3 regions of the Paenibacillus sp. FSL R5-0744 genome follow, and region 2 is predicted to be linked to each of the others. Evidence: predicted binding sites of a transcription regulator. Region 2 holds the regulator's gene; each other region holds the start of a gene.
The links. The regulator LexA, encoded in region 2, represses DNA repair genes until DNA is damaged. The targets are predictions, from matches to a motif close to CGAACATATGTTCG.

Region 1: a site for LexA is predicted at 2,477-2,490, ahead of MKY19_RS22790 (YolD-like family protein). Genes of this name have one in related genera too.
Region 3: a site for LexA is predicted at 5,033-5,046, ahead of MKY19_RS22830 (ImmA/IrrE family metallo-endopeptidase). Genes of this name have one in related genera too.

What each region holds. Positions count from the first base shown of each region.
Region 1 is NZ_CP150228.1:5,154,616-5,159,204, forward strand. It holds tRNA gene MKY19_RS22770 (tRNA-Leu) at 160-245, opposite strand; gene MKY19_RS22775 (hypothetical protein) at 408-878, opposite strand; gene MKY19_RS22780 (M15 family metallopeptidase) at 955-1,641, opposite strand; gene MKY19_RS22785 (hypothetical protein) at 1,940-2,104, shown strand; gene MKY19_RS22790 (YolD-like family protein) at 2,101-2,436, opposite strand; gene MKY19_RS22795 (hypothetical protein) at 2,819-3,379, opposite strand; gene MKY19_RS22800 (PH domain-containing protein) at 3,497-3,985, shown strand; gene MKY19_RS22805 (glycosyl hydrolase) at 4,067-4,589, opposite strand, start outside.
Region 2 is NZ_CP150228.1:3,801,249-3,814,147, forward strand. It holds gene metH (methionine synthase) at 1-2,318, opposite strand, end outside; gene MKY19_RS16635 (FixH family protein) at 2,433-2,864, opposite strand; gene MKY19_RS16640 (HAD-IA family hydrolase) at 3,113-3,898, opposite strand; gene MKY19_RS16645 (hypothetical protein) at 3,932-4,459, opposite strand; gene MKY19_RS16650 (DUF896 domain-containing protein) at 4,509-4,718, opposite strand; gene MKY19_RS16655 (LysM peptidoglycan-binding domain-containing protein) at 4,828-5,241, opposite strand; gene lexA (transcriptional repressor LexA) at 5,537-6,163, shown strand; gene MKY19_RS16665 (L,D-transpeptidase) at 6,436-6,774, shown strand; gene MKY19_RS16670 (hypothetical protein) at 6,924-7,304, shown strand; gene MKY19_RS16675 (hypothetical protein) at 7,540-8,118, shown strand; gene MKY19_RS16680 (MBL fold metallo-hydrolase) at 8,243-9,049, opposite strand; gene MKY19_RS16685 (cupin domain-containing protein) at 9,022-9,522, opposite strand; gene MKY19_RS16690 (DUF4352 domain-containing protein) at 9,656-10,279, opposite strand; gene MKY19_RS16695 (DUF5316 family protein) at 10,546-10,749, opposite strand; gene MKY19_RS16700 (hypothetical protein) at 11,204-11,671, opposite strand; gene MKY19_RS16705 (hypothetical protein) at 11,712-11,894, opposite strand; gene MKY19_RS16710 (DUF4083 family protein) at 12,464-12,631, shown strand; gene MKY19_RS16715 (DNA methyltransferase) at 12,768-12,899, opposite strand, start outside.
Region 3 is NZ_CP150228.1:5,159,670-5,166,980, reverse strand. It holds gene MKY19_RS22865 (S8 family serine peptidase) at 1-678, opposite strand, end outside; gene MKY19_RS22860 (hypothetical protein) at 989-1,492, shown strand; gene MKY19_RS22855 (hypothetical protein) at 1,829-2,818, opposite strand; gene MKY19_RS22850 (sigma-70 family RNA polymerase sigma factor) at 2,815-3,309, opposite strand; gene MKY19_RS22845 (DUF3139 domain-containing protein) at 3,486-3,818, opposite strand; gene MKY19_RS22840 (hypothetical protein) at 3,929-4,099, shown strand; gene MKY19_RS22835 (hypothetical protein) at 4,223-4,384, opposite strand; gene MKY19_RS22830 (ImmA/IrrE family metallo-endopeptidase) at 4,461-5,003, opposite strand; gene MKY19_RS22825 (YjfB family protein) at 5,144-5,320, opposite strand; gene MKY19_RS22820 (hypothetical protein) at 5,470-5,616, shown strand; gene MKY19_RS22815 (NucA/NucB deoxyribonuclease domain-containing protein) at 5,695-6,126, opposite strand; gene MKY19_RS22810 (cytidine deaminase) at 6,234-6,650, shown strand; gene MKY19_RS22805 (glycosyl hydrolase) at 6,824-7,311, shown strand, end outside.

The sequences.
Region 1 (4,589 bases), 1.3 Mb from region 2:
GAACTTGTGGTTAGACAAGCACTGAAAAGGAGTATTATCGTCAGGGTTCTGTGTGTTAGAAAGCAATTCCTAGACACACAGAACCTTTAGCTTTTGACGTAAGCATTGCTTGATGGCAATAAGTTAAAAAACCTTGATTTCTCAAGGTTTTCACTGTGATGCCGAGGACGGGGGTCGAACCCGTACGGTACTCACGTACCGCAGGATTTTAAGTCCTGTGCGTCTGCCTGTTCCGCCACCCCGGCATATTATGTGTTGTTGCTTCATACGATGTTTACGTATAACGCGACAAGAAATATAATATCATGAATATCGATAACGCGCAATCCCTTTTTTCAAAAAAAGTTTTATCACATTAAAAATAACCCGTTCCAGCTTGTACCGACACGGGTTATTTGGCATGTTGATTATCTGCGTTCGTCACTTCTGCTTCTCATTCCGACAAGGCCCAAGAGTCCAAACAATCCGAGCCAGCCCCAGTTTGATCCTCTGCTGGTAGTCCCAGTATTGGTAGTTGTGCTGGTTGCCCGATATCTACCATCCGTTGTAGTGTTGGATAGTGGAGTTACCGTATTTCTGTTGTAGTTATCCCGGGTGTAATTTTCATTGTAGTTATTGGTGTTAGGTCTATAATTTTCCCCTGTGCGAATCTTATCTTTCATAATGCTCTCATGCTGATTCATCGTTCCCGTGGTGCCGTTCATTAGATTGCCTTCCGTATTCATCATCCGAGTGTTATTCACGGTACCATCCATGCCCGTATTCGCGTTCGGGATACCGCCTAAAGCGGCTGACCCGATTGGATTAGCGTAACTAGCTCCCATTATACTCATTGACAGTACAGTACCGCATGCAAGGCTTGTTATTAGCTTGTTCACAGTGTTATGCCTCCCTTTATGGTTAGTTATCACTGATAATTTCCCCTTGGGTGGCACTGTCTATACATGAATAGCTTTACTCTTTTACTACATTCACTGTCTTGCTTGCTGCGTCATACGTAACCTTTGCTCCAAGCGCCTCAGCCAGAGCACGCACGGGTACATACGTTACGCCGGTATCAAGAACACCATCCGTAAGTTTAGTGCCGTTTAAGGTTATCGTTACTTTAACGTCTTTGTTCACCTGGTCATCCTCCCCAGTAATTCTTTTTAAAGCTTCATTGACCTGATCCGTCGTAGGACGTTTACCTGCCCGAAGTTGAGTCGTGGTTAAGCCGAAGGTCATTTGCAGATGTGAATAATCTTTAAAAGACGTCCAGTCTCCTCCCCACTCAAGCCCTAGCTGTTTTCCCACCTGTACAACCTCTTGCCAGTCCGCTATTTTATCTTTATCACCATCACGATTCATATCCCAGGAAATACTATTTCCATCCGGCAGCAAAAGCGCAAAATCAAACGCAAGGCCATAATTGTGATAGCTGGTTCCACCCTTGGCGTTGGTAACTATAGGTCCAGGCTTACTTCTCCCCTGCGCATACAAGGCATTTTGTTCAGCAATCGACCGCAATCCCTGAGTAATAACGATGGGTACTCCTCTGGCATAGCTTTGCTGTATCAAAGCCTTCGCCCCTGCTGCCAAAACAGGATGAAGCCCAACAAGCCTCGCCGCCGATTTGTCCCTCACTTGATCTAAAGTCAGCATAGAATCACCCCTTGGTATAATCAATGATCCCGCTTCCCCATTCGCTTGTACTAATACCCCTGCTTGCCTTAACATACAAGCATAAACGTCTTCGGCTTCCCTATAAGGAAGGGCGATAAGCGTTTAAGCGAGAAATATAAGACATAAAGGATAGGTGTATAACTTATACTTTCTTATATTTTAAAAAAAGACCCCGGTATCCCCGAGATCTCCCCTGAAAAGCACCTATTCATAGCTTCTTCACCTTGGATCATTTCTACAAAAAAGGGCAAAATATTAGCGAAAGGTGGGAACACATATGGACATTCATAGTGATAGCTATAAAGTTGCTGCCCTGAGCGAGCAGGAAGAAGCACTCGAAATTATTCGAAATGCCGAAGCTTCCATTGCAAATCTGACCGGCAACCCAACGGTGACCCTAATTGCTTATGAAAAAAGTGAAGTCAGCGGTTCTCAGCATTAGACGATGTAAACCTCCACTAGATCATCTACATTGATCCACTTCCATTCCTCCGCCCACTGCAGCTTAAACTCACGCGAGTGGGTGTGAATGGAAGTCACAAAACCACTAATTGTCGTATTCTCAAAAGGATCAAACAGCACAACAGTGACGCGCACATGACTCCGTAACGATAAGGCCAGTGTACATTCGATCTCCTCCAGCTTCTGCTCATCCAGAATAGGCTTAATGCGGCGCAGGGTCTCCCGTTCATCCCTAATAATTCTTACCTTATGCTCCGGCAGCATCATGCGACTGCTTTCCCACAGTCCGTTTTTCTCCAGCTTTTTGCCCATGGTAACCCCTCCCTAATTTCTATACTCATTCCGCTACACACGAACGTATGTTTGTATTATATCCACACCTTCGCTGAATAATCAATAATCAGGAAAAAGATACCACTTTAAAATCCTCCTCTTTTATCTAAAAGTTGTATAATAATTAATATCTAAATGAGAGGAGCTTTCCAATTGAAAAAAAACAAAGCCCTGCTCATCCTAATTCCCGTATTATTCCTGTGTCTATACCCCCTCGTATATCGAAGCAGTACCCTCTCAGACCTCACAAAAGGAATCATAGCCGGCTTATTTATAGGATTGGCAGTGTTACCTCTACTCAAGCTCAAAATCGCATCAAAAAGACGCTGACAGTTGAACTATTCAGCGTCTAAATTTCGATCTATTCTTGAACTTTCTCTGATTCAGCGGTGGACTGACCATCAGCATCGATGAGTCCTGTTGCTTCTCTTGCTTCATTAAGCTTGGAAATGCCGTATAGCATCGCGACGTCAGCGTTCTGATTCAATTCCTCGAACTTCTCAGCAGTGACCTCTGCGGAATCAGCACCTTGAGAGGCCTGTTCTTTTAGAGAATAAGCACTTTGAAAAGCAATTTTGGACTCATCAAGCAGTTTACGAATGTCTTCGGGCAAGCTAGAGGAAATTTTCACTTTCTCAGCCTGATTGGATAGGTCTGTTGCGGTCTTTTGGAATTCGTTAATCTTCTTCTCCAACTGCCTGTCCGAAAGTTCTCCTGCTGAATAAGCAGCAATAGCTTCGTTGAACTCCGCTAAGGATGATTTTCCTAATTCATCAAGTTTAGACATTTCATTGTAGAAGTTTTGCACGGTTTCCTGCACTTCTTCTTCCGAGGCAGGAGCCGATGAAGTTGAATTATTATTGCTGCAGGCGCTAAGGATGACAGTCAGCATTAGCGTTCCTATTAGTAACACTTTTTTCATTATTTATCCCTCCACTTAACAGAATAATGTCGGTTTGTGTAAAGCGCAAATGAAATTTATGTAAAATGACTATTATGTTATAATTATTTCAATTGTAATCAGGGAAGGAGAGTATTTATGCCTTATTGCACAACCTGCGGATCAGAATATAAGCAGGGCGCTAAATTTTGTGGAGAATGCGGATCTAGCATTGACGGAACTGCTCCAGTGACCACCCGTCGTCCATCAGCAAATCCAAACGCTACTCAAGAAGTCGTGCTCTGGAAAGGCAAACCAGCCAGTATCTCTGATCGCCTCAAAGGAATCGTACGCCTAAACACGACTACGTACACCATTACAAGCCAGCGCATTATGGTAAAGACCGGACTTATCGGTAAAAATGTCGAAGAAATCGAATTACTGCGTGTACGCGATTTATCCGTAGCACAATCTATCATGGACCGGATGCTCGGCATCGGTACATTAACTGTATTTTCTGATGATGCCTCAGCGCCTCAGCTTCTTTTCCGAAAAATCCATGATGCCCAAACCGTCAAAGATGTTCTGCGCAAAGCTGTTCGTGACGAGAAGATCGCCAACAACATTAGCTACCGTGAACAAATCTAAGAACCTTTCACATTAAAAAAGCCCCGAAATCCGGGGCTTTTTCGCTAATATTCCGATGCTCGAATCAGTTCGGATATCGTCTTATGGAAGATAAAACGCTCCTGCTGGAATAATCCCTTTGGGTTGGCTAGGACTTTCCCACTGCAATACAATTCGCGCGTCCCCCTCATTCTCATAGTACTCCACTTTTATTTCATGTAGCTTGCCAGCTATAAGATTCACACTGCCTTTTCGCTCCTGTCCACTCTGATTCACCCAGCTATCAATGATCAGCCCTCCATCAATCCACACCCGTACCCCGTCATCAGAGGAGGAGTAAATGGTATAGGTTTCACTATAGGCTGCAGTCAGTTTTCCACTCCACCGTACAGAGAAAGCGTCGACACGAATGGCTGGATCAGGCGAACCCTGTTTCCACGAAAATTGGATGTTAGCATCGGTTCGCGTCAGCGCAGGTGCGCCGCTAAGAGTCATATTATTGTAATATTGCCCCCATAGTCCACTCTGCAGCACACTGTCTCCCTTAGCGGCTACAATTGCCGCCTCAACAGCATACTCTTCCCGCGTGAATACAAAGCTGTCATTCATAAAGGCTCTAATTACC
Region 2 (12,899 bases):
GATTTTACGAGTAGTCCAGACAATCCGATCGCATCGGCTTTTTCACGACGAAACGCTTCGATAATGGTCTCAGGTGGTACTTTTATACCCAAATTAATGATCTGATAACCATTATTGGATAAGATGATCTCCACCAGATTCTTACCTATATCATGCACGTCGCCTTTTACAGTTGCCAGCATGATCTTACCTTTTACCGATGTCTCATCCTTCTTCATAAACTGCTCTAAATGACCAACAGAAGCCTTCATTACTTCAGCGCTTTGCAGCACCTCAGCAACAATCAACTCATTGTTATTAAACAGCCGTCCAACCTCTGACATCCCGGCCATTAGCGGGCCATTGATAATCTCCAAAGGTCCTGATTTGGTAAGCGCCTCATTAAGGTCTGGAATAAGTCCTTCTTTGGTGCCTTCAACAACATATGAAGCCAGACGCTCTTCTAGTGACAGGTTAGAAATTTTCTCTTTTTTCTCAACCTTTTTCCCTCGGAAGGCGGCTACAAAAGCAGCAAGCGTGTCGTCATTCGTATTATAAATTAATTCCTCCGCAAGACGACGGTCTTCAGCAGGAATAGACGCATAACGTTCTACCTTCTCGGTATTTACGATCGCATAATCCAATCCAGCTTTAGTGCACTCATAGAGGAATACTGAATTCAGCACTTCACGTCCTGCTTCCGGTAATCCAAAGGAAACGTTGCTGATCCCCAAGATCGTATGAACACCTGGAAGTGCTTCTTTGATTAAACGAATCCCATCAATAGTTTCTTTAGCAGAGCCAATATATTGTTCATCTCCGGTTCCTACAGGGAACACAAGCGTGTCGAAAATAAGGTCTTCTCCAGCTAATCCGTATTTGTTCACTAGTAAGTCGTAGGAGCGTTTGGCAACTTCCAGTTTGTCCGTAGCCTTAATTGCTTGTCCTGTCTCATCAATCGTACCCACTACGATAGCTGCGCCATACTTATGAATCAATGGAGTGACCAGCTCAAATTTTTCTTCACCATCTTCAAGGTTAATTGAGTTAATTATCGCCTTACCTTGACAGTACTGTAACGCCAGGTCAATAACCTTCGGATCGGTAGTATCGATCATCAAAGGAACTTTAACCTTTTTTACAACTAATTCTAGAAACAGCTTAATATCTTCAATCTCATCACGGTCCGGATCTTGCACGCAGACGTCGATAACTTGAGCACCACTCTTCACCTGTGCACGGGCAATTTCTGAGGCTTCCTCATATTTACCTTCGACGATAAGACGTTTAAACTTACGCGACCCTAATACATTCGTACGTTCACCAACCATGTATGGACGGTTGTCGTTCTCAATATATATAGGTTCAATCCCAGAAAGTGCCGGTGGATGATTTCCTGCAAGCGGACGTGGAGGGAATTGTGAAAGTGCCTCCGACATAGCACGGATATGTTCCGGTGTCGTTCCGCAACAACCTCCCGCAATGTTAAGCCATCCCTTTTCTGCAAACGCAGCAATTTTACGCGCAAGAGAATCAGGAGATTCATGATAATGCCCATTCTCATCTGGCAGCCCAGCGTTCGGATAACAACTCACAGCCGCTGAAGAGATTGCAGAAAGTGAACGAATATGATCACGCATGAACTCTGGACCCGTCGCACAGTTCAGACCTATTGAGATAGGCTTCAGATGTTCTAAAGAAATATAGAATGCTTCAATGTTCTGACCAGCAAGTGTGGTACCCATCGGCTCTATTGTTCCCGAAATCATCACTGGCAATTTGATACCCGTCTTCTCAAATGCATTTCGAATACCTATACTTCCAGCTTTCACGTTCAGCGTATCCTGAGAGGTCTCTAGCAATAACGCATCTACTTGACCATCAATCAATGCCACTGCCTGTTCCTCGTAGCTATCAACGAGCTCTTGGAAAGTCACGCCTCCCGTAACAGAGAGTGTCTTTGTTGTAGGACCCATCGCACCTACAACATAGCGGGGACGATCTGGTGTATCATATTTATCAACGGCATTACGGGCTAGCTTTGCTGCAACCAGATTAATTTCTCGAGCCCGCTGCGGAATATCATATTCAGCAAGTACAACAGACGTTGCACCAAATGTATTCGTTTCAATGAGATCAGCACCTGCTTCAAGATACTGCTCATGAATCGTCTGAATTACTTCTGGACGAGTTAATACTAGCATTTCATTACAGCCGTCCAATTCTTCCCCACCAAAATCCTCACCTGTCAGAGGCACCTGTTGGATCATTGTGCCCATTGCACCATCTAAAATTAATATTCTTTGTTGTAAGCTTTCCTCAAGTGTATATTTAGCCAACGTATAGTCCCCCCAGTAAAACATTAGAGTAAGTTTAGCAGAATAAAGGAATTTCGAAAAGCCTTCCTTTCCACTCTGCATTATCTGTAATCATAGGAATTGCAATTCTTTTAATTATGGTTTTACAGAGAGTTCTTTATTAGGCATAGAATGCTGAGTTCTAGCAGTTACGTGTGATGTAACGATATATTGTCCTTCTTTCGTTAGTGTTCCCTCTGCTTGATAGATTCCATCACTGACTAGCTTCCCTTTAAATTCAATTTTCTGTTCACTATCATCTTTACTCACAATTTCGAACAGAACCTCTTTCGCATCATCTACTGCCAAGTTGTCTTGCGTCACCACTGCTTCAAAGGTCACCTTCTGATTTACAACAACCTCTTCAGGATTCCAATGTAACTCGACCTTGATAGGTTCCATAGACATGTCCATGTTCATATTCATATTATGTACGCCAGAATGTTTAGTTTGGTCTGATGAACATCCTCCCAATACTAAAAGTGTTGCACCTAATAATAAAGGAACTATTGTTCTTGAAATCTTCATTTAGATTCCTCCCAGTCGAATTGATTACTAAGAATCTACCAATTCATGTTATACATTCTCCATCTATTATACACATTATTATTGGTTTTTCAGTATTTCGCATCAATTCAGTTAAACTCTTGTGACTTAAATCATATACTAATAATTCTCATCTATCATATTAAATATGATGTAGATATAAAAAAGACAGCAAGTCGCCTAGATACCTAGGAACTCACTGCCTTCTTAAAGCTTAAATGAATGAAATTTTATAAAGATTGGACTAATGAAAGAAGCTCTCCAAGATGTTTGATTTCATAATCCGGCTGAATTTCCGGATCTGGCTGTTTGCCTTTTCTATTAATCCAAACTGTAGTCAAACCTGTTGCCAGCCCACCACGAATATCCGTTGTAAGCTTATCTCCGACCATAACTCCTTGCTCAGGTGCAATATCTAAAAGTTCTAGGGCATGCAGAAAAATTTCCTTATCCGGCTTTCCTTTTCCGAAGCTTCCAGAAATCACGATGTGATCAAAGAAAGGAACGATTTCAGGTACGCCATCTAGTTTCTCTTGTTGCAATGCAGGGCATCCATTAGTCAGAAGCAATAGCTTCACTTTTCCCTTCAGTTCTTCAAGCACCTGAATCGTTTCTTCATAGATGTAAGGTCGATTTCTACGCTCTACTGCGAATTTGGCAGCTAATGTCTCAGCAAGAGCTTCGTCCTCTACACCAAGTGCTGCAAGACCACGACGCCATGCCTCTTTACGATATCCCGGTGCAAGCTGCTCCAATTGACGGAATTCCGGCTGTTCACCTGCAGTAAAGTTCCCCCAAAGTGCTTCAAACGGATTAATCCCAATCATCTTTGTAAACGGGTTCGTTTCGTAGGATTCATATAGTCCAATGGCTTCTTTACGCACCGCAAGTTCCAGTTCTTGTGGATCAATCGTATCCCCAGCGGCTTCACATGCAGAACGAAATGCTTCATTAACGCTCCGATCATCCCAGAGCAGTGTATCATCAAGGTCAAATAGTACGGCGGAAATTGGCATTACAGGTCTCCCTCTCCCATGGCTGGTTAATTTCTATTCGTGAACTACTTCAATCTGGTGAGCTTTTGCGAATGCTTCCAGTCGAGTCCCCATTGCATTGGTATCATAACGATTCATAAGTCTGGTAAAAATCCATTTCGTGCGTTTGCCTTTATGCTTAATTACAACAGCTCCACGCGAAAGGATGATTTTCTCAATATCAGAAGCTGGCAGATAACGTTCGCGGTTGAATTTTATAGTAGATAGTCTAGCATTCTCTACCTTCAAGTACGGACGTCGGAAGAACAGAAGTGCCGCTAGTAAGTAGTACAAAACGACTCCTAGCCAGTTCATAAGCATACCATTACCTTTGGCTTGGTCCACTGAACCAATCATCCAAAACATAGTACCAAGCACTAATAACACTACTGGAAATGCAATGTTACGGCCTTTAAAGGTTTCGCTGTTCTTACCAGGAGATTTAGATTTAGATGCGTAAATCGTTTCCTTCCCCTGTTTCTTTCTTTGCTTATTAATTTGCTGCGTGTTGCGTTGAACCATTCTTTCCCAAGAACGGGCCATATGCGTTCCCCCTAGTCATCCAGTAATATCTATGAAAAGGAACAGGGTGTTAATGCTTACGCCCCTTGTTACCTTGTTCATGCTCATCATTATCGACCAATTCAATCGTATTCAATTGTGCTCGGAAGTTATTGCGAATATTCCCCAAATAAATTTCACGAAGCTTGGCGCGTTCCGCCGTTTCCTCTTGATTAAGGCCTACGCTCTTCTGTTTGCGTGCCAATTCGTTAATACGCGCGACCAACTCATCAATATTCAAAACTTTCCCTCCCCTTATAAATTAATTCTAACTCTGCCATGAGAAAAAGAGCTTGTCAAGGTTTACTCCCTGCAAGCTCTTCATGTCCTCTTATTATGTTCTTAGAATATTAATAAATAGGTAAAGTGAGAATATCTCCAGCATTAATCTGACTACCTTTAATGCCATTGGATTTTTTAATTCCTTCTATATATACAGCCGTTTTCATATCAGAAGGTTTATTCTCAAGAGCAATACTCCAAAGTGTATCTCCACGTTCAACCACTACGCGCTTCTCATCCTTCATTAAAGTAGTAGATCCTGCAAATACATTACCTACTACTGTAAGTCCTGATAGTACGAGCACAATGATCAATGTCAGTTTAATAACAAAATCTCTTCGGAACAAACGCATCAAGCCTTCAAGCAAAAGCTCTGTAATTTCTTTAATCTGAGCTGAATAACGGGTAATAGGATTATGTCCTAAAGATTCAACCACTGGGGCTTTATCGTAGATGCTGCGGTATGTACTGTATTTTAACATGAATATCATCCTCCAAACACTTGTTCTTACTTTTGAAATTATAATAACACGAACATGTGTTTTGTTCAATACTATTTTAGAACAATTGTTCTCTTTTTTTCAGAGGTTACTATTTACCATATTCTTCATATAAAGAATCACTCTTATCGTTTAGATGAAGGAAACGCAATCAATACAAGACTACCATTTATTAACTCTTTCGAATTAATATTTATAATAGTTAGAACTTATGTTTGTGCGAACGGTAGTTCTATGTTATAATTTTCCCAAACATTACTATATGGGGTTGATTCCAATGTCAAAGATTTCAAGTCGCCAGCTGGCGATCCTGGAATTTATACGTAGCGAAGTCCGCAGCAAGGGTTATCCTCCTTCCGTCCGGGAGATTGGAGAAGCTGTTGGTCTTGCTTCCAGCTCCACAGTTCACGGTCATTTAGATCGGCTAGAGAAGAAGGGACTTATCCGTCGAGATCCAACGAAGCCTCGTGCGATAGAATTGCTTGGCCAAGAGGATTCCGAGAATGTCCATCATTTCGCGCAAACCGTCGCTCGCATTCCTGTCGTAGGTAAGGTTACCGCCGGGGTTCCTATCACTGCTACTGAGAATATTGAAGACTACTTCCCGCTTCCAACTCACTATGTTGGAGATAACAAAGTATTTATGTTATCGGTTCAAGGTGACAGTATGGTCGAAGCTGGGATTATGAATGGCGACTATGTTATTGTTCGTCAACAACAAACGGCTGATAACGGAGATATCGTTGTAGCTATGACCGAAGAAGATGAAGCAACCGTTAAGACTTTTTATAAAGAACGTGATCATATACGTCTTCAGCCGGAGAATCCGGCGTACGAGCCTCTTCGCCTTAATCGCGTGACCATTCTCGGCAGAGTTATCGGATTATTTCGAGATATCCACTAAGTATGCACTCCTACCAAGCGAAAACGGATACCGTCCTTTAGGACGGTATCCGTTTCTACGAGAAGTATAAGGATAGGGTATATCGTATAATATATACTTTCTTTTATTTTTTAAAAAAAGCTGTTCTGCAAATGCAGAACAGCTTTTTTATTGTTATCAAACTCCATTCATCAATTGCAGAACATTTGTTCTCATAGGCTAAAATGACCATTTTTAATGAATAACCGTTTAGGCATCCTCCTCATATCTTAATTAGAAAGGAGTGTTGCACAATGCCAAATTACCGGATTATAGTTGATCTGACGCAGCGTATGCTTTATCTTCTTGATAACGACATTGTGATCAGGGGCTTCCCAGTCGGAATCGGTAAAATGTTAACTCAATCACCACTCGGTGAATTCACAATCATTAACAAACAACCCGATCCAGGTGGTCCATTTGGGGTCTTTTGGATGGGTCTATCTAAGCCTCACTATGGGATACATGGAAATAATGATCCCTCATCCATAGGGCACGAAGTATCCCACGGTTGTATTCGTATGTACAATAAAGATGTGTTAGCACTAGCTGCGATTGTTCCTATTGGAACACGAGTAACGATCAGGAATTAAATCTAGCTCTATAGATAAACACGCCTCACTCATGGTTCAATGGAGGGGGCGTGTTTGTATTTATGTATTTTTGATGACCTAATAGGAATTATGTGGTTATATGTCGAATAATGTTAACAGGATTTCAAATTGAAAGGAAGTGTCTCGTTTTGAACAACTCAAAAATTAGAACCCTCGTCGATTTTAAAGTCGATGCACTTGTTAAACTCTCTGGCTTATTGTTAAATAACGATCAAGCGAGTGGAAAAAAAGTAAATTTACTCACCTCATTCGGCAGTATTCAAGGGACCATCTCCCCTTCCACCTCCAATAAAGAGGATGTTTTTGACTTAAAATCTCTAATGGATGATGTCATTGTAGATGAATACATATCTTATTTAGGTGCGGAACATCCCGATAAAAATTTCAGCTATAACTTTGTAGTCCTTAATGATGTTTCTGTAAGACCCTATACTCACTATGAATCTCCGATCGAATACAAACAGCTAATTGTTTATACCGATCAAATCACAGCCTTCAATTTCTTATGATTTTGACATATTTATTTTAAAAAGCTCTCAACAAAGCACTCCAGCAGTTGCCCCAATTTTGCACTCAGCTCGCAAAATCGGCAGATCTCTGGGTGCTTTCTCTTTTTCTAATCAGTAGTCGTTTCCTAAATTCCCACGATTTTCGCTCTTAACAGATACTAGTAGAGAGAATTCAGGCATATCTTTCAATAAGCAATAAATCTTGCTCTACTGAGATCTTTGGAGGTGTGATTACATGCTGATTTTCTTGATGTATATGTTTGCCATTGTAGGAGGAATCTTAATTCTAAGTGCCGTTATTATAGAATTAAAAAAACTATCTACTTCTTCTGAACTTTCTAAGCTGTTAAACGCAACCTCATCTTTTAATATTATATTCACCAAAACATTCATTCCGCCCAATCAATCGCACTTGATCGCCCTTAATGAACCTTATAAAAAAATAGCAATAGGTACCAGCAATCCGAAAACAAGCAAAAAGGCAATAGCAAAGCTATACTCGTTCGACAATATAATGGGATCAGAGATTGTTGTTAACGCACTAACCCTTTCAAAAGTATCTAAACGACAACAAAACAGCAAATCAACTGCTTCAAGTGCGGATATTAATGTGGTTAATAGCGGTGACGAAGAGGCTGATGTTATCGAGGAACTTACGCTTAAAATATACATGAACAGCAATGAAATACCTGTGTATAGTATTTCCTTCTTGCCAGGCTTACTACCCATTCAACAATCCGATAATCAGTACAAAGAAGCTTACTCCCAAGTCCAACAATTACATGCGTTCTTCAGGTCGATCGTATCCGAATGAATGCCCCCCTTCCGCCTATTATTACTTCACTTTACCTTTCCCAATTAGAAATTTTGAAAACCTTAAGGAAAGACAAAAAAACGGTCCTTTTGGGGGGCCGTTTTCGCTGCATCCAACATTCATTTTAAAATTGCACACTAAATCCGTTAAATTGATGAATGCCCGTACCATGAGCAACAAGATCCCGTTCACGTAATTCACGAACTGCCTTCATAACCTCTTGCAAAATAGCTGGATCTAGACCCAACGTATTATGAGAGCCGAATACTTGAGATACATTTGGAATTTGCGCAATCTTTTCTAAAGAAGCCACTAAATCTGCCGGACTAGTAGAGGGATAAAAAGCATAAATTGGCGTAACATCATACAACAAATCCCCTGTAAACAGATACCCGTTGGTATGATCAAAGATGCTAATATGACCTGGCGAATGACCCGGCGTGTGGTAAATTTCTAATCTACGCCCGCCTAAATCAAGCACTTCTCCCTCTCGCAATAGAGCTGTTGGTTTCCCTTGATAAGGTGTATACGTATTAGGATCAAACGTCTCAGGAACAGGAAGAGTAATATCTCGGCTCATATCTTTTCTGATCTGGGCAAGGGACAAACCTCGTATTCCATTAATCAGCCAATCCTCATCCTCTTTATGAACATAGATCGTCTCAAATTGTCCATGACTGCCTATGTGGTCTGCATGCACATGCGTAGTGATGACAGCGATAGGTAAATCCGTTAACTGATCCGTTATTCTTTTTATATTATCGATGCCTAATCCCGTATCAATCAACACCGCTTGTTCTTTCCCTAACAACAAAAAAGAGTGCACCTTTTCCCAATGTCCATATTCACTGATTGCATAAGTAATTGGATCAATTTTCGTGACTGTGAACCATCGATCTTGAATCAAGTGTGATCCTCCATTCCGTTCCATTTCTCCCTTACCTGCTCTTCTCCTTTATAATAGTCCGCTTGTTGATCCGCCTGATAGATTTCTTGATAAGGGAGAATGTTGATTTTACCTGAGTCCGGATATTCGCAAACATCTATGCCCTGGTTCGTTCGGAGATCAAGATACTTGCAAGGGGCATCCGTATGATTATAAAGCTGATGTGCTCCTTCAGGTCCCATTTCAAAAAATAGTACATCCCCTTCAGAAACCTCACTAAAACCCTCGGGAGTTCTTAACATCGCTTTTCCCGTCAAAATCACAAATACTTCTTCAGCGTTTCTATGAAAATGATAAGGAAAGGAATACTTATCTGGATCAAGCGATCTTATGTCGAAGACAAGATGTTTAGAATTAGCGATCTCAGCTAACCTCTCACTCGTATGCCAAGCAAACTCAGGGATCGGAGATAACTTTTGTTTAAATGAAACTGTATTTTCATTAAAAATCTTCGCCAAATATAACACCCCTCATCCATTACGCTTTTCTTTCAATATAATCGGTTTGGTACTTTATGTAAATGCAGATTATCAGATTTAATAATAAAAAAAGCCCCGCCAGCTTTGGCGAGACTCTTGTATGTGAAATATCCTATTTATTTTGAAGAACGATTTTGATTTCTCCATCAGAACTAAAACTTAAAACCGTAAAATCAGTATTGATTTCAAGTTCTTTCCAATCCTTAGGAAGCTGGTAAGCTAGTTTGCCACGAATTTTCTTTCCTGCAGCTAAAGCGCCGTCCATTGTTCCTACTTGACTATCCAAAGTATGAGCCAAGAGATCTTCATTTATGGAGAAGCTGTCTTGGTATGCATTGAACATTAGCATAGAGCTTACCATATAATCTTTACTGGAAATATTCTCAAGTATAATTCCGATTTCTACAAACTCATTACCCTCTGATGGTTGTACATAATCATTTCCCTTAGGCTTTTCCAGAGATTCAACTGTAAGCTTAAAATTCTTAGTTGTGATGGTTTGTCCAACTTCAGTTATCATCGTTTCCTTTGGCTCTTCAGTAGGCTTGCTGGTAGGCTTTTCCTTTTCGACCGGTTTCTCTGTTGCTGCAGTATCATCTACCTTTGCCACTGCTGGTTCTGATTTTGATACTGTAGGTTCACTATCATTCCCCTGTGATCCAATCACCCCTATTACAACAAAAACAATAATAAGCCAAAACCACCATTTTTTAAAAAAAGGTTTCTTTGTTTTCAATATTCTACTTCCTCTCAGATAATATCCACTTCCAACTTTTGCTAGGGAAATATACCCATATTATCCTATGAAAGATATACCTTTGCAAGAAAAATATAAAATAATGTCAGATGATAAGAATAATTGTGACTGTTATATTAAATTCCATTTTACTAGAATTATAAATACAAAAAACCTCAACGGCAAAGACATCAAGGGTCTAAAGGTTCTTGTAAAAAGTCTTGCATTGCACTCTTTACCACTCTTGAACTTGAGTGAGGTAAATATCACAACAAATATACTACTCCAGCTATAGCCAAAGAAAGAACTCCTCCTAAAGCAGACCATTTCGCTACTTTGTTTTTAATTTTACGGTCTTCTTTAGATTCCGAATAAAAATTCCCTCTTTGCTGAGTACCTGTCGTAAATCCGCCAATACATATACCAGAGATCACAAAAAAAGCCAGTCCTATATATATGAATATGCGCATATTAGTGCTCCTCCCAGGAAAGTATTGTATATCTATATATAAGATATTCTAACATTATTCTCCACTACTAACTGGAAAAGTTAAAATGATGTATGACGTTTACTCTCTCTTCCTCCGTGAGTTGTGATCTCTTAATCTTTCCTTGCCACCGCCTGTAGATATTCAATCTCCTTGCTTTTGATTCCTGAGTACCAATCGCTTATTATGATTTCCTCGCTTTCGGATTATCAAAGTCTCTTGTTCCTCTCTCAACCCGTGCTATATTAAATATGAGGTGAATTTTATGAACGGTAAGAAAGTTATCATTATTCTTTTGTCCATCTCTTTACTGGGTGTGATTGCTTACTTCGGAATAGCTTATGGATTACTTTGGTATATCTTTAATGGGTAAGATCAATGATTACCCGGGCCCCATTTTACTGGAATTATTCGGTCTGACTCGATGGCCTTCGGCCTAATAGTCAAGTTCCATCTCTTCGATCTGCACTTTGTACCTGTCCCAAGTGTCTTCATCCAAGCATTTTTTGTAACTACTCAAGCTATGTGCTTGCCCTTCTATGATGTCATTCAAGTCAATGCAGATTGTTCTCTCAAACATCGTGACTTTCATGCCACCCACCATCACGCCACATTGCCCGTCAACCTCGATCTTCATTCCTTGATATGCGAAGTCATTTGCACGGCGCTCGCAAATCTCCCGGAAGGTAGCTGGATTGGTGAACAAGTCACTGACCTTGAAACCGCCGATCTTCCGGCAGCGCAATTTCTTGACTACTGTACCGAACTTCTCTTCCCACAATCCATCCTGAAGGTATTCCCAAAATGAATACTTAGCCTTCCCAGCAGTTTCACCTTGTACTGTTCGTCTGCACCAAGGATCATCCCATTCGCTCCACTGGACCCATACTTCATAAGTATTCATCGTGTATCGTCTCCTTTGATTGGGGTCTCAGCCCCCTAAATTAATCCAGCGCTGATACTGTACGCTCTATACCTGCAATCAGATTCATGTTCATGAACACTTGTATTCGAATTCCCTTCATATCCCAATTAAATGCCCATGCCTCAGAATCGTTTTGTGTTGCCATTTCTACCTTTCCATGCAGCATGTTAATCAAAACGTATACAATGTCATGCTTATCCATGTGTCTCAGCCCCTTTATAAGTTCAGTACAGCCAACTCCATCATTTATATCCTCCTTGTGGGAGAGGAGGGCTATTAACCCATCTCTGTCCCAGTATTTTCGTACTGTGCAGCATGTGGACATCAACCTAAGTTGGCATGATATAATACATTTGTTAATAATTATCATTTTTTTGAAAGGGGATAAACATGAATAACATAAAGAAGGAAAATCAAAATATTAATAAATGGCTTTCTATTATTTGTCTTATATTAATACCTCTCTCTGTTGGCATCGGAATTGTATTCGATCTTTATCGAGATCCAATACAAATTCTGCTTATGGTGTTAGGTTTTATTAGTTTATCTTGGATAAATTGGTCAAAGTATAAAGAGAAATCTAAGTTGTAAATACTTTTGCTTCACAGTATGCGTCTACTGCGTCATAAGCTTTTGGAGAGGAGTGCTGCAACCTCCTCTATCCCTTAATGTCATGTATCTTCGTACTGCGCAGTAAATAACTTCAAATAAGTTCTTTTTTTTAGTTTTAGTTTGTTATAATAAAACAACAACTATTAATGAGGTGTTATCTTGCAATATATTTTTTTAATACCATTGGCATTTGTTTGGGCGATTCCCTTGGTTTTACTGTTAAAAAGAGATTATCTAACTAAAAACAAGGTTTCAGATAAAAATGCTAGCATAGAGAAAAAATTAGACAGAATAATAGAATTGCTTGAAAAAGATAAGGGTGCATAATCACTTTTATCTTTTTTTATGTCGCAGTATGCGTCTACTGTGCCTTTGGGAGAGGAGGGATACTCCTACTCCCTTAATGATCTGGTGCGGCCCCCGCGTTGCTGGGTTTATGCTGTCGGACGATGGCCTTCGCCCCTTAGAACAACGTTAATTGCATATTCTTCAACCGTTCCATTCCGTCTGCAGCATGTCGTTCATCACGCCCTATAGCGATATATTTTCTTCCAGTCCTTGATGCAGCCACAGCCGTTGTACAACTTCCAGCACA
Region 3 (7,311 bases), 1.4 Mb from region 2:
GCTAAAAATATTTTCTGTGCTGTCTATCCCTGTAACGGAAATAACCTTCTTATATGCTGCTGGAAACTCAACCTCAGAACCCATCTTATTACCCACCGCAGCAACAACAATAACTCCATGTTTGAGTGCTTTCTCAACGGCTGTCTTTAATTGTGGATCATCTCTCATAATTCCAAAACTCATATTAATAATATCCGCATCGTGATCGATAGCCCATTCAATACCTCTCACAAAACTCTCAAATTCACCTTTACCTTCATCGTTTAAGACTTTAATAGATAAAATCTCAACATGAGGGGAAACCCCTACTAATCCGAATTCATTGTCGTTTGCAGCAATGATACCTGCTATTGCAGTTCCATGACCTAATTTATCAAAAACTGGCTCTTCCAAGTCAACAGCATTGTATTGAATTATGGATGTGTTTTCTAAATCTTCATGTTGTTCATCAATTCCACTATCCATAATAGCTACTTTAATCACTTTAGAGAATTTGTTAGTTAAGGTGTACGAGATCTTTTGATTTTGATAGAGAACTCCCCAAGGTACTTGCTGTTTCTTATCAAAATTGATGACGCTGGCTTCTTTAGGGCTAACTATTTGATAATGGATATCACTAGAATGTTTGAAAGATGAAAATGCTAAACAGAAGAAAACTGTAAAGATTATTAATACCAAAATTGAAATTTTATATCTATTACATAAATTCAAAAGGCAGGGAATTAGGAAGGCTGGAATTTTGAGCTTGCTAACGGATGCACTGATACCAGATTTATCGCCATGCGCTTGCAGGGATAGTTTAAATCTTTTGAATGCACTAAAGAGCAGAGGGATTTAATAAATCTTAAATAGAGGTCTGACATTCATTTGAAAAAAGTGCTATAATTATTAAATCAGTGTGTAGAGATATTGGTCTTTTTATTGGGCCAAAAATATATGTCTCATGATACGTCTGCCATCTGAAATATGATTCACGGAGATGACAAACATGCATGGAGACACAAGACTGCCCAGAAACGGAAAAGAAGGTATATTATTTTTACTCATTATTTCAATCATTTCAGTAAACACTATTGCCCCTATTATTGTGGGGTTGGAACGGGGCTTCAGTAAGGAAGTGTATATAGATACACTAAAGGTTATTCCGTTTATGTGGATGATCGTAGTTTTATCCGTAAGATTAGTTGCCGGGCCGATTGTTGGGAAAGTGATGCCGAAATTCATGGGACAAACCGATGGATTTAATGCTAGGGTGCTGTTGAATACTTTATTGAATGTTACGGTGTTATCTATTTTACTATCGATAATCGGTACATGGGTTGGGACGAAACAAATAAGTCTAGAGCCACTTAAAAACTTCCTTCATATCTGGCCAAGAAACTTTGGTATAGCATTTTGGATTGAACTGTTGGTTGCTCAGCCGATAGCAAGATTTGCGATGAAAACATTACACACAAGACAGGATCGTAAAACAGAAAGTGTAAATGCGTAACTTGCTGAAACGTTGTATACGAATAAGAATCTCAGGAACGTCCATGGTGGGCGTTCTTTTTTTGAGTCCCGTTATCATAGCAGTATTGAACATGTAAAAGAGCCATCATAGGATTAATCTACAACGGCTCTTTTATACTTAGAATCTGATATTCTGACATGACGCAATGCAAACCATGCAGCCAACACAAAGAGGGCGCTGTCGCAAAGCCATGAAATGGTTTTGCAGCAACGCCTTTTTTTGTATCCAGCTAGACTTTTCTAATGGGTATGGTGCCCGAAAAGTTGTCCCAATCGTTGTTCCTATCGCTATACTTTCGGTTTCCGACCATCATTCTTATGGTTTCATACTATCCCATAGCAGCTGGAATGCCCCGGACTCGACCTCGAAGAATACAGGTGCCTGACCGTAACGTACTAGCCCTTGACCAAACAGCGTCAGCTCTACCCGGGCGTTGTCTTCCAGCTGGAGATAGAGAACCTTGCGGTCTTCGCTGTCGTAGATGCCTTGCGCGATAAGAGGCTCTGCTGCCAGCGGTTTGGCTGCTTGGAGTGCCTTCAAGAAGCCATTAAGTGCCTCGTCGTCAGCGAGCGGTGTGTACTGCTGCTGTCCGTTGTTCCAGCTGTCGAAGCTTTCCCACTGTGCGGAAGTAATTCTACCTTCCAGATTTAGCTTGCCAAATAGATCAGCGCCGCTGTTTACGGTGATCCCGTTTGTATGCTCATACAGTTCGGCGAATACCTCGCCGTTGATTTCCAAATAGGACATAATCAGGAAATTGGAATCATATCCCTTCACGGAATAGATATCCGTTTCGCCAATGTTAGAAGCCAACTCAATATATTTGTCTTTACCGCTCCATTCATCGATGCCACCTGTAGTACGTCCCAGCTTGTCACCACGCAGAGCGGCAGCATCGGCTGCGTTGATTCGAGTCGCAGACTGTGTATAAATGTTATCTTTATATACGACTAGAGCGATCATATCTGCCATAACGCCAGATTTGGTATCTGGCAGTTCCAACTTGGGGATAACAATGCTTCCGGACGCATTTATGCCAGAATTGTCTGGTTGGCTTGGACCTGGAGTTACCTGAGCGATTTGCCCTTGAGTACTCTGGCCGTTTAACTGCTGCCATATATTAGGTGCAGCTAAGCCGATCCCGGCGGCGAGGACGATACTTGCCGCGATATAAACCGTCTTGCGTGGACGTTTCCGTTCCTGCTGTTGCTCCAGTTTGTCTATCAATTCTTTTTTCATCTCTTCACCTGGTTTCATAGAATCCACCGCTCTCTTGTATGATGTTCGAAACTGATCTTCTTTCATTGTGATTCCACTCCTTCCAGCTCCAGTTTTAACAGTTGCCGTCCCCGTTGAAGTCTCATCTTCACGGCAGACTGACTAATCTGCAGAATCTTGCTGATTTCCTGGATGGGATAGTCCTCGTAATAATAAAGATGGATTACGGTTTTATACTTCATAGGCATCGCCATAACTAACTGCAGTAGAGCCAAATCCTCGGGGGTGTCTACCGCAATCGGCTCAGCATTTTCCAGCTTAACCTCGCGCTTGCGCCAGCCTCTGCCCAGTAATGTTTTACAATGATTGGTGATTACTCGGATCAGCCATGCTTTCTGATGTTCAGCGTCTATGAACTTTGGTGCTTTTTCTATCAGTTTGATGAAGGTGTCCTGAGTGGCCTCTTCGGCATCTTGGCGGCTGCCTAAATGGACCAAAGCAATCCGGAACAGCATATCTGCGTAGATTTCGTAACTCTTTATCACATGATTTCCCGGCCGGGTCATGGATCGTTGCATGATTCTATGCCCCCTTTACCTATAACACCATTTAGGACGGCATTTGGTCACATTATGTTCCTGAGAAAATTTGTTAGCGTCTAGATCAAGGGTTAGAATCTAAAAAAGGCGCGATTGCCCCAGCAGCCATATCATGACTACTGAGACAATCGCGCCTTTATAATAGAAGTTCCCCTTTACGGGAGGCCCTCCTCAATATGTTTATATGTATAGTTTGGATCAAACCTTTTTACAAGAGCCATGCTATATTGATAAATCCGATCCTTCTCTTTTCGATAAAAGTATCTTGCGTTAGGTTCATCTGCAAAAATCACCGTTGTACTTACGACGGGAGCCTTACTAATCTGGGTGTGTACTTTATAAAGATCTTCATTCTTATAATCTCTCGTAGCTACCAAATAATGAATCACTTCATTGTCCATATGATTTCGGAAGGCCTGAAGCGCTAAAGAAGCGACTCCATATACAATAACGAAGGTAATAAGGATTATTTTTGTTCTTTTCTTCATTAATTCCCTCCATTTAGCTAAAATGTATATATTATAAGATAATATATTGTGACTGGTATGTCATATCTATTGTATCTTGTAATCTACACATTAGAAGGGTGGAGAGAAAGATGACGCAGCAAGAAGAAAAAATACAGGAGCTGGAGCGGCGAATTAAGGTATTGGAGAATCATACTAGTCCCAGCCTACCAGGTCTCAGAATCTTATGGTTTATTATTTGGGGAGTTGTGGGTATGTTCCTCATTCTAATTCTTATTGGTTTGATTCAATTTGTCGCATAACAGAGCTTATAATTACAAATAAGGCAGCAAATTTCCTGCCGATAGTTAAACCCGCGTAGGTAAAGAATTGCCTGGGTATACTATACTTGCTGCCTTTTTATTATGAACTTACACAAATCATCTTCAGTCTTCTTTGGGTTCTTGCAATAAAATGGAGAAGGTCCCCGTTTCATGATCCACTTCAATCGACTCGATCCCAACAAAATCCGGAATTTCGGGGTGTACTGCATCTACGTTATAATCTGGATGAGTCATCAATAATTCAATTACTTTAATGGCTTCCATATCGATCCCCCTTGCGAGAAATTCCACCCTAATTAATGGTCCTTCATTGCGACTACCCTTATTATCTCCGCAGTCATTATTGAATATGTGTTAATCGTTCTTCGTTTCTTCCCATCACGGCCAATAATTGCCCCTGAAAAACACGTCTTTGAATTTGATCAATCCGCTGTAAAGCCAGCTCGCTTGGCACTTGAAATTCTGCTGCAAGATAGCTGATTGCATCTTCCCGTTGCTCAGGCAATGTCATGCGGGAGATCATGGAGTAGGGCATAGCTGCATAAAGAATAAATCGCTCAGATTCATCCTCCTGTGCCCGCGTAAAATGTTCTGGCATCAATATTTGATCAGTACCATGGCGGAGCAGATGACAGAGCTCATGGAGAAACTCTAGCCGCTGCAGACTGGCTGGAAGCCGGTTGTCAATAAACATGGTGTACATCCCCGCTGATGCTTCGATGCTCTTGCTTCTTACATCCAAATAATGAACCCAAATATTAAGCCGTTCTGCAATATAAGCAATCGAAATTTGCGAAGGCTGAGTAAGGTTCAGACGCTTGTATAAATCTTCTGTCCACTTCTCCAGCGCAGTCATTTGATAATAGGATTTCATGTTATTCATATCATTCACCTCATTCAGAATCAGTTATAGGATCGTATGTTCGCATAAATGAGCAAAAGAAAAGCCCGAAGGCTATGTAAAGTAAAAAACATAAGGACACATAAGAACGAGTGTTCTCGTGTGTCCTTAGCATAAAGCAATTAAACACTAATATCAAGTGTTTTTCCTAAATTCGGAGCAACGCTTTTGCCCAGCATTTCCACCATCGTTTGACTCTGGGTTTCAGCCTGATTTTTGGCAATATTCATGACTTGTATTCCTACATTTTGAGCTAAGGATGCCTGGCTCATTGCCATTGATAATGCGGCTATATCCATATTGCACCTCCTTCGTGTATATCCTGTTTATCGACAGTGCCTACCTAATTCATTAGGTGAATAGCATTTGTTTGCCAGTTCGCCCAAACGGCTTATCTCCTTTTTACATATCTTGTGCTGTAGTCATTAATCATTAGGAGGAATTAATTATGGGAATGGAACATTGTGGTTGTAACGTAGGTCCTGTAGTAAGCCCAGTAAATGTAGGTCCGGTGTGTAGTCCTTTTACTTCAACAGGAGCTATTCTGGTACTCTTCATCTTGCTGGTTATCATCACTAAAGCTTGCTTATTCTAAGCTAGCTGATGCACATTGTAGCCCCATCCGGTATACCGGATGGGGCTATTCTTTTGAAGCACTGTTCACGTTAGCTTATTATTTGAACATAAATTCTACGCGGGTTCCATCCGCATAATCTTCTAACTGATTGCCAACCCAGCTTCCTGCGCCGCGGTTATCTTTTGGGGTTATGTATTCAATGTCGGCCCCTTTGCCGCCTTCATTACACATGGCCATGGGCCATTCATCGCGGTCGTAGCCTTTTTTGGTGGGGATCCCTTTTAAGGATTCTTTGCGGTTGTCTTCAGCCTGCTCACGGTTAATCGTGCACGTCGCGGACTCCCCTTTAGCAATCGCGTCCTGAATGTGCTTAGCAGTCTCAGGATAACGATCTGATGGGAAGATCAGCTGAACAACTTCTGAATCAGATGTGGACGAGGGGGCTGACGGATCTCCGTTCTGTTCATACCAGTAACCGCCCAAAGCAAGTAACACAATAATGATGAGACTGGTGAGTAATTTCTGTATTTTCAAATCTGCTCCTCCTTTTTTGGAACTTAAAATAGTATATCTTATATCATAATGCAGTGCGATTTAATATACTTAGGAAAAATAAGAGGAGGACGGAATTGGATATGGAGTATTTGATTACGATTGAAGATCAGACGCTTATAGCCTCTGCTGAAGATATTATTACTAGACGCTATGAATGGGGAAGACACCATGTAGGGGCGGCGCTCCGTACTAAGACGGGGGAAATCTTTACAGCGGTACATGTAGAAGCTAGCATGGGACGAATTACAGTCTGTGCAGAAGCGATGGTGATTGGAAAAGCGATATCCGAAGGCTACAAGGAATTTGATACGATTGTTGCGGTAAGGCATCCTGATCCGGACAGCGAGGAAAGAGAAATTAAAGTAGTTTCTCCCTGCGGGATGTGCCGTGAGTTAATTGCTGATTACGGGAAGGATTGCAAAGTTATTGTATCCGAGGACGGCCGGTTAGCTAAATATGATATTTCTGAATTACTACCGCTGAGATATACAAGGTAAATTGGAGATTTAGTCAGGAGCCGCCGGGCTCCTTTTTTTATTGAGCCGTGAATTTATTCAGCAGTTCCTTACACTGTCCTAAATTAATTTACAACTTCATGTCCATTCGCTGAGTTCATGTCACTATTGTCCCCATACTATAACTTAAAAAAGTTAAAAGGATGTGAGAGTGGATGGAACAGCGCAATCTTCGAAATATGGTTGATTCGGCATCGAGGTTTGTGAGCGATGTTCAGTGGCAAATCGCGTATCGTAAATTGCAAATGGCTCCGGCGGATTCGGAAACGGTACCTTCTGCTCAGAAATTGTTGAATACCCTTTATTTTCTGCAAGGAAAAGGATGGATTAGTGGACAACATGATTATTTGGAGAGCGCGGATGAGTTCAATGGGAAGCTGAAAAATACTAGCGGGCAATACGCCGCCCTTCACGGCTATGAGCTGGGGGCAATCAATAATCAGACGGCGGCACTAATAGACAATCAGCGGGATTGGGTCGTTAGCAGCGCTATTCGCTGGTATAAAGACGGTGGAATCGTAACGATTAGCTATCACGCACAGTTGCCAGGGACTGCGCCAGCTTGGGATAACGTATCTACGAGCATAAGCAACGCTGATTTTGACAAATATATAACCCCGGGTACCTCTCAGTACAACGCACT